Regions from separate parts of the Burkholderia lata genome, predicted to be linked through region 2. Evidence: riboswitches for the same ligand, from Rfam matches in the RefSeq annotation. Region 2 holds a riboswitch; the other holds the start of a gene.

Region 1 (4,414 bases), 910 kb from region 2:
CAGTCGGTGCCGAAGACTTCGCGCGCCATGTGCGCGGTCGTCACCGCTTCGGCGACGGTCTGGCAGCCGGCCGTGTTCGGCAGCAGCGGCACCGCGTGGCGCTTGAGCAGGTCGAAGAAGCCGGCTTCGGCCGTGCCGCCCGTCATCTGGCGGCGCAGCGCGACCGTCACCATCCCCGGCCGCGACGCGGCGATCGAATCGGACAGCGACTGCAGCGACGGATAGCGCGACGTGCCGATCAGCACGCGGCTTGCGAAGGTTTCGCCGTACAGCGTCAACGCGTCGGCGGAGGTGAGGGACGTCATGTCGTTTTCCTGAAAGAGCGGGGACGAACCGGCGGCGCTCAGCCGCCCGCGACCGGGTGCACGACGTCGAGCTTGTCGCCCGCCGCGAGTGCGCGCGCCGCGTGCTGCGTGCGCGCGACGAAGTTGCCGTTCAGCGCGACCGCGTACGGCGGACGCGCGCCGTACGCGGCGAGCGCGTCGGCCACCGTTGCGCCGTCGGGCAACGTCAGGTTCTGTTGGTTGATCTGGATATCCATGAGGCTTCGTCGAATTCGGTCGGCAGCACGCGTCAGGCCGGCTGGCGCGCGTCGTTGCGGTGATGAAGGAGCGTCGGCCAGCGCTCGGCGTCGCGCCACGCGGCGAACGCGTCGGCATCGCCGAACGCGCCGCCGAGTGCGGCTTCGGCGACCGCGACCGCCGCGTGCGCGACTTCCGGCGCGATCATGAAGCCGTGCCGGTACAGGCCGTTGACGGCGAGCGTCGACGCGCCGTCCCAGATTACCGCCGGGCGATGATCGGGCAGCGTCGGCCGGCACTGCGCATTGAGTTCGAGGATGCGCGCCTCGCCGAACGCCGGATGCACGGAGAACGCCGCACTCAGCAGCTCGAGCGCGGAGCGCACGCTGACGGGCGACATGTCCTCGCCCTCCACCTCGGTCGCGCCGATCACATAGAGATCGTCCTGCTTCGGCGCGATGTACAGCGGGTAGCGCGGATGCAGCAGCCGCACGGGCCGGGTAAGCCCGATGCCGGGCGCGTGCACGCGCGCGACTTCGCCGCGGATGCCGCGCAACGCGGGCAGCGCGGGTTTCGCGCCGAGCCCGCGGCAATCGATCGTGAAATGCGCGGCGGGCAGGTTCGCCTCGTCGATCGTGACGTGCCAGTGCAGGTCGACGCCGCGCTCGACGAGGCCCGCCGCGAGCGCGCGCAGCGCCTGGCGATTGTCGAGCTGGCCTTCGTTCGGCAGCAGCAGGCCGCGCGCGAAGCGGCCCGCGAGCACCGGCTCGGCCGCGTCGACCTGCGCGCCGGCAAGCGTCACGAAACCGCGGTCGAACAGGTCGGCCGGCGCGTTCGCGCGCACGCGCCGCTCGAACAGCGGCGCCTCCGCGCGGTCCGCGTGGTGCCAGACGACGAGCGTGCCGTGATGCTGGAAGAAGACGGGTTCGGGCAGTTCCGCGAGCCATTGCGGCCAGCGCGCGAGCGACGCGGCACCCAGCTCGGTGATCAGCAGCTCCGCGCTCGCCGCTTCCGCGAGCGGCGCGAGCATCGCGGCCGCGATCCACGCGGCCGACTGCTCGCCGTCCGGGCCGCCGCGCTCGTAAAGCGCGACGCGATGCCCGTCGCCCGCGAGCCGCCAGGCGATGAGGCGGCCGACGAGGCCGCCGCCGAGCACGGCGAAATCAGGTCGGGAATCCCGGGCGTTCATCGTGCCCCCTTCGCGCAAGCACGCACGACGAGCGTCGACGTGTACGCGCCGCCGCATGCGAATGCACGCGACATCGGGCCAGGAACCATGCAAAAGACTGAAGATTGTGCGGTCATCATTCCTTCCGTAACGCGCAATGCGCGTACCCAAAAGGACGAAACCGGCAGCAAAGGCCGGCCGGGCGGAACAAGGGCGCTGACCATGTGGGATGGCAGCCAGCGCGGCCCGGCGGGTTCAGAAACTTCCCTCGCCGGTATTACCCGGATCGGGTGCAAAGGGTTTTTCTCAGCCTCATCGCGCTGCCCGGAACATCCGCCGGCCGCGCCACGAAGCACCCCTGTTTCGTCGTCGGCCATTAGACCATAAAAGCGGAAAGCGCCGCAAACTGTCCCCCTTGCGGCAAATTCGCCGTCGTGCCGCGCCGCTCTGGCACAATGCCCGCAGGCCGGCCGCGCGAGCGGCCGGTTGCCGCGTCACCGCCGGCCTTAAGTGCCGTTTAAGACGCGCGGGCGACCATCCGGACGCCCGCCGTCAGTCGGCGCCGCGTCCCGGCATGCCGTATCGCGGCGCGCGCCCGGCTTCGCCCGGCCCGCACGCCGGCTACTCATCAGGAAGCACATGACCCAATCGATCGATCCCGTCCGCTCCGCCTCCGACGCGCCGCAGGACGAGCGTCCGGTATCCGCATGGAGCCTCATCAAGCCCTACTGGGTATCGTCCGAATGGAAAATCGCATGGGGGCTGCTGGTCACGATCATCGCGATCAACCTCTGCGTCGTCTGGATCAACGTCCGGCTGAACAAGTGGAACGCGGAGTTCTACAACGCGCTGCAATCGAAGGACGTCCACGACTTCCCGAACCTGCTGATGCAGTTCTCCGCGCTCGCGTTCGCCTTCATCATCCTCGCCGTGTACGGCCGCTACCTGCGGCAGATGCTCGGCTTCCGCTGGCGCCAGTGGCTCACCGACCGCTTTCTCGGCCAGTGGCTCGGCGATCGCGCGTTCTACCGGATCGAGCGTGACCGCCTCGCCGACAACCCCGACCAGCGGATCACCGACGACCTCCAGTCGTTCGCGACGACCACGCTCGCGCTATCGCTCGACCTGCTGTCGACGGTCGTCACGCTCGTGTCGTTCATCACGATCCTGTGGTCGCTCGCCGGCGCGCTGACGGTTTCGCTCGGCGCGACGCCGATCGCGATCCCCGGCTACATGGTGTGGGCGGCCGCGCTGTACGCGGTGATCGGCTCGCTGATCATCCAGAAGGTCGGCCATCCGCTCGTGTCGATCAACTACCAGCAGCAGCGCGTCGAGGCCGACTTCCGCTTCGGGCTGATCCGCGTGCGCGAGAACGCCGAGCAGATCGCGTTCTACGACGGCGAGAAGACCGAGACCGGCAACGCGCAGAACCTCTTCGCGCGCATCCGCGACAACTGGTGGCGCGTGATGAAGTACACGAAGCGGCTCACGTTCGTGCTGAGCTTCTACGGGCAGATCGCGATCATCTTCCCGCTCGTCGTCGCCGCGCCGCGCTATTTCGCGGGCGCGTTCTCGTTCGGCGTGCTGATGCAGATCTCGTCCGCGTTCGGCACCGTCAGCGATTCGTTCTCGTGGTTCATCAACAGTTACTCGACCCTCGTCGAATGGCGCGCCACCGTCAACCGTCTGCGCGAATTCAAGCGCGTGATGGGCACGTCGCACCTGAAGGAAAGCCTGTCGCCCGCGACCGAGCACGGCGGCATCAACCTGCACTACGTCGACGACGCGAAGCTGTCGACGTCGTCGCTCAAGCTCGCGCTGCCGAACGGCAACGCGCTCGCGAACATCGGCAGCGTCACGATCGAGCCCGGCTCGCGCTGGCTCGTGATCGGCAAGTCGGGTTCCGGCAAGAGCACGTTCATGCGCGCGCTCGCGGGCCTGTGGCCATTCGGCGACGGTGCGATCGATGCGCCGGTCGGCGCGCGGATGATGTTCGTGCCGCAGACGAGCTATCTGCCGATCGGCACGCTGAAGGCCGCGCTCACCTATCCGGCGACACCCGATACGTTCAGCGACGATGCCTGCCGCGACGCGCTGCGTGCATGCCGCCTCGAGGATTACGTCGACCGCCTCGACGAGACCGCGCACTGGACCCGCGTGCTGTCGCCGGGCGAACAGCAGCGCCTGGCCGGTGCGCGCGTGCTGCTGCACAAGCCCGACTTCCTGTTCCTCGACGAAGCGACCAGCGCGCTCGACGCCGACAACGAAGCACGCCTGTATCACCTGTTCGCCGAACGGCTGCCGAAGGCCGCGATCGTCAGCATCGCGCACCGCGAGTCACTGGCCGCGTTCCACGTCGGCACGATCAACGTCGAGCGCGTGAACGACAGCGACAAGGTCGCGGCTTGAGCGCACGCGCCGCGCACATCGCACGGATCGCGCTGATCACCGGCGCGGGTTCCGGGATCGGCGCGGCGCTCGCGCGGCGGCTCGCGGCACCCGGCATCGCGTTGGCGCTGCATGCGCGCGGCGCGGACGAAGCGGCGCGCGACCGGCTCGCCGAAGTCGCCCACACTTGCACGGCGGCGGGTGCGGAATGCGTCACGCTCACCGGCGATCTCGGTGAACCGGGCGTCGCCGCGTCGCTCGTCGACGCAACCGTCGCGCACTTTGGCGGGCTCGATCAGCTCGTCGCCAATGCCGGCTTCGCCGCGCGGCAATCCTT
Region 2 (4,414 bases):
CGAAGCCGGGAACATGAAGCTGCGATCCGAGCTGATGATCGCGCTCAAGCAGCGCATCGCACAGCTCGAGCTCAGTCAGGCCCAGGCCGCGAAACAGCTGGGTGTCACGCAGCCGCGCGTCTCCGACCTGATGCGCGGCAAGATCAACCTGTTCGGGCTCGACGCGCTGGTGAACATGGCGGCGGCCGTCGGCCTGCGCGTCGACCTCCAGGTGCGCGACTCCGCGTGACGCGTCACGTGCGACGCCCGCGATGCCCGATGCATCGCGGCACGCGCACGCGCCGCCACCGCACGCCGCGCATCGCTCACGATCCGCCGAACCAGTTGTACCCCTGGTCGACCCAGTAGCCGCCCGGGAACGTATCGGTCACGAAGATCTCCATGATGTGCTTCGGATTCTTGTAGCCGAGCTTGGTCGGCATCCGCAGCTTCATCGGGAAGCCGAATTCCGGCGGCAACCGATGGCCGTCGTACTCGAACGCGAGCAGCGTCTGCGGATGCAGCGCGGTCGGCATGTCGATGCTCTCGTAGTAATCGTCCGCGCATTTGAAGCCGACGTACTTCGCCCGCGTATCGGCGCCGGCGCGTGCGAGAAACGCGCCGAACGGCGTGCCGCCCCAGCGGCCGATCGCGCTCCACCCTTCCACGCAGATATGCCGCGTGATCTGCTCCGCGTGCGGCAGCGCATACAGTTCGTCGAGCGTCCACACGCGCTTGCCCGTCACGCGGCCGGACAGCACGAGCCGGTACGTCGACGCATCGACGTGCGGCACGTCGTCGATCCCGTAGTACGCGTTGAACGGGAACGGTCGCGTAATGTCGGCTTCGGTGTAGGTCGGCGCGAGCCGCTCACCACTGAACAGCCAGGCCTGCACGCGGTCGTTCATGCGCGACACCTTCTCGAGGAACGTGTTGACCGATGCATCGTCCTTCAGCGTGCAACCGGTCAGCATCGTCAGGCCGCCGAGCGTCAGCACGCGCCGGTTGAACAGCCGCCTCGACGGCATCTCGAGCTCGCGGCGCACGTCGAGTTCGAGCGACTTCCGGTCGAGCGTCCAGCGCGAACCGTCGCGCTTGTTTTCGGATTCCGACATGATGATTTCCTTCACCCGAAGTTGACGGGTCAGCGCCCGCGCAGCATCGCGAGCAGCGAGCGCGGCACCAGCAGCGCCATCGCGACGTGAACGACAATGAATGCGACGAGCATCGACATCGCCCAGAAATGCACGACACGCGCGTTGTCGTAACCGCCGAACAATTCGCGCAGCAGTGGGAATTGCACGGATTTCCAGATCGTGAGTCCCGACAGCACCAGCACGACGAGATCGACGATCGCGGTCAGGTACGCAGCACGCTGCACCGCGTTGTAGACGCTCAGGTCGGCGTGCGACAGCCGCCCGCCCAGCGCGGCACGGACGTCGCGCCAGATCGACGCCGGCGTGACGGGCAGCATCTTGCGCGCAAGGCGCCCCGTTGCGATCGACATCGTCAGGTAGAACAACCCGTTGAAGACGAGCAACCACATCGCCGCGAAATGCCATTGCAGCGCGCCGCCGAGCCAGCCGCCGATCGTGATGCCATGCGGAAACGTGAACGGCGGATAGATCGGCGACGCGTCGTAGATGCGCCAGCCGGACAGCACCATCAGGATCGCCGCGAGCGCGTTGAGCCAGTGGCTCGCGCGCACCCACAGCGGATGGATCGGGCGCGCGGGCGGCGTGGCGGCCGCGCGGCCGGTGGCGGGAACGGTTTGCATGATGAAGACTCCCGGAATGAGTCGACGGGACGGGACGAAATGCGGGCGGCCGCCGTGCGACGCACGCGCCGGCCGCGCCGCGTCCGCCTCCGTCAGTTCGACGGCGCCATCTTGTCGCCCGACGGCTTGCCCATCTCGTCGTGCGACATCGCGTCCTTCTTCATCGCGTCTTTCTTCATCGCATGCTTCTTCATGCCGTCCTTCTTCATCGCGTCATGGCCCATTGCATCCTTGGCCATCGCGTCGTGACCCATCGCGTCCTTCGACATCGACGAGCCCGGCTGCGACATCGCGTCGTTCTGCGCATACGCGCCCGTGGCGATCGTGGCGAAGGCGGCGACGCAAGCGGCAATCAGTACTTTTTTCATGACATCTCTCCAAAACATGGGTTTAAGGAGCCGAATAGACGGACGACGTCGCGGGAAATGACAGCCGCTGCGAAAATTTTTTTTGAAGTTGCGCGAAAGCGCGTCATGTTGCACCGCTTCGCCACTGCCGGCCAAGCCGGGAGGCCATGCGGCGGCGACGCGCGCTGCCATTTCGACGGGCCATCGTAATGCCCGCCATGCTGCGGCCGCACCGGGGCAGCCGATCCTCTCCCGGTTGAAACCGCCGCCAAGCCAGTGTATCGTGTGCCCTGCTAACGCGGGGGTCCTGCAATGCGTTCGGTCAAACAACCGGCATTGCGGGTGAGAAATACCCTTTGAACCTGATCTGGATAATGCCAGCGCAGGGAAGCGTACGGATTTCGCCGCCATCCTTCTGACGAAATCCGCCGCCTCACCAAGCCTCGTCTCCTGCTTAGCTCGAGCCCCACATACGTCAAGGGCTCCGGGCAAGCGCCGAAGCGCCTGTCCGGCGCTCACACAGGAGATTGCATGAACGCCAATCCGAAGTTTCTGTCCGCCGACGCTCATGTCGATGCCGCGGCCGTCGCCCCGCTGCCGAATTCCCGCAAGGTTTATGTAACCGGCTCCCAGCCCGACATCCGCGTGCCGATGCGTGAAATCACGCAGGCCGACACGCCGACCGGCTTCGGCGGCGAAAAGAATCCGCCGATCTACGTGTACGACACGTCGGGCCCCTACACCGATCCGGAAGCGAAGATCGACATCCGCGCAGGCCTGGCCGCGCTGCGTCAGGGCTGGATCGACGCACGCGGCGACACCGAAGTGCTCGGCGGCCTGTCGAGCGAGTACGGCCTCGAGCGCGCGGCCGACCCGGCCACCGCCGACCTGCGGTTCCCGGGCCTGCACCGCAACCCGCGCCGCGCCCAGGCCGGCAAGAACGTCTCGCAGATGCACTACGCGCGCCAGGGCATCATCACGCCGGAAATGGAATACATCGCGATCCGCGAGAACCAGCGCCGCGCCGAGTACCTCGAGAGCCTGAAGGCCAGCGGCCCGAACGGCGCGAAGCTCGCCGCGATGATGGGCCGCCAGCACCCGGGCCAGGCGTTCGGCGCAGCGGCTTTCGGCGCGAACGCGCCGGCCGAGATCACGCCGGAATTCGTGCGCTCGGAAGTGGCGTGCGGCCGCGCGATCATCCCCGCGAACATCAACCACCCGGAATCCGAGCCGATGATCATCGGCCGCAACTTCCTCGTGAAGATCAACGCGAACATCGGCAACTCGGCCGTCACGTCGTCGATCGGCGAGGAAGTCGACAAGATGACGTGGGCGATCCGCTGGGGCGGCGACACGGTGATGGACCTGTCGACCGGCAAGCACATCCATGAAACGCGCGAGTGGATCATCCGCAACAGCCCGGTGCCGATCGGCACGGTGCCGATCTACCAGGCGCTGGAAAAGGTCAACGGCAAGGCCGAGGATCTCACCTGGGAAATCTTCCGCGACACGCTGATCGAACAGGCCGAGCAAGGCGTCGACTATTTCACGATCCACGCGGGCGTGCGCCTGCAGTACGTGCCGCTCACCGCGAACCGGATGACCGGCATCGTGTCGCGCGGCGGCTCGATCATGGCGAAGTGGTGCCTCGCGCATCACAAGGAAAGCTTCCTGTACGAACACTTCGAAGAGATCTGCGAGATCATGAAGGCGTACGACGTGAGCTTCTCGCTCGGCGACGGCCTGCGCCCCGGATCGATCTACGACGCGAACGACGAAGCGCAGCTCGGCGAGCTGAAGACGCTCGGCGAACTCACGCAGATCGCGTGGAAGCACGACGTGCAGGTGATGATCGAAGGCCCCGGCCACGTGCCGATGCAGCTGATCAAGGAGAACATGGATCTCCAGCTCGACTGGTGCAAGGAAGCGCCGTTCTACACGCTCGGGCCGCTGACCACCGACATCGCACCGGGCTACGACCACATCACGTCCGGCATCGGCGCCGCGATGATCGGCTGGTTCGGCACCGCGATGCTGTGCTACGTGACGCCGAAGGAACACCTCGGCCTGCCAAACAAGGACGACGTGAAGGAAGGCATCATCACGTACAAGCTCGCCGCGCACGCCGCCGACCTCGCGAAGGGTCACCCGGGCGCGCAGGTGCGCGACAACGCGCTGTCGAAGGCGCGCTTCGAGTTCCGCTGGGAAGACCAGTTCAACATCGGTCTCGATCCGGACAAGGCGCGCGAATTCCACGACGAAACGCTGCCGAAGGATTCGGCGAAGGTCGCGCACTTCTGCTCGATGTGCG

What was found. A riboswitch is a leader RNA that binds a small molecule or an ion and turns the genes downstream of it on or off. The one in region 2 is predicted to bind thiamine pyrophosphate.
Region 1: it holds a riboswitch for thiamine pyrophosphate, as region 2 does, so the genes downstream of both, BCEP18194_RS07635 (FAD-dependent oxidoreductase) here and thiC (phosphomethylpyrimidine synthase ThiC) in region 2, are expected to answer to the same signal.

Annotation. Positions count from the first base shown of each region.
Region 1 is NC_007510.1:375,048-379,461, reverse strand. Features, by position in the region: gene BCEP18194_RS07645 (thiazole synthase) at 1-305, opposite strand, end outside; gene thiS (sulfur carrier protein ThiS) at 344-541, opposite strand; gene BCEP18194_RS07635 (FAD-dependent oxidoreductase) at 574-1,710, opposite strand; TPP riboswitch at 1,936-2,059, opposite strand; gene BCEP18194_RS07630 (ABC transporter ATP-binding protein/permease) at 2,329-4,098, shown strand; gene BCEP18194_RS07625 (SDR family NAD(P)-dependent oxidoreductase) at 4,095-4,414, shown strand, end outside.
Region 2 is NC_007510.1:1,283,250-1,287,663, reverse strand. Features, by position in the region: gene BCEP18194_RS11795 (helix-turn-helix domain-containing protein) at 1-229, shown strand, start outside; gene BCEP18194_RS11790 (molybdopterin-dependent oxidoreductase) at 306-1,094, opposite strand; gene BCEP18194_RS11785 (cytochrome b/b6 domain-containing protein) at 1,124-1,756, opposite strand; gene BCEP18194_RS11780 (pentapeptide MXKDX repeat protein) at 1,849-2,124, opposite strand; TPP riboswitch at 2,394-2,510, shown strand; gene thiC (phosphomethylpyrimidine synthase ThiC) at 2,635-4,414, shown strand, end outside.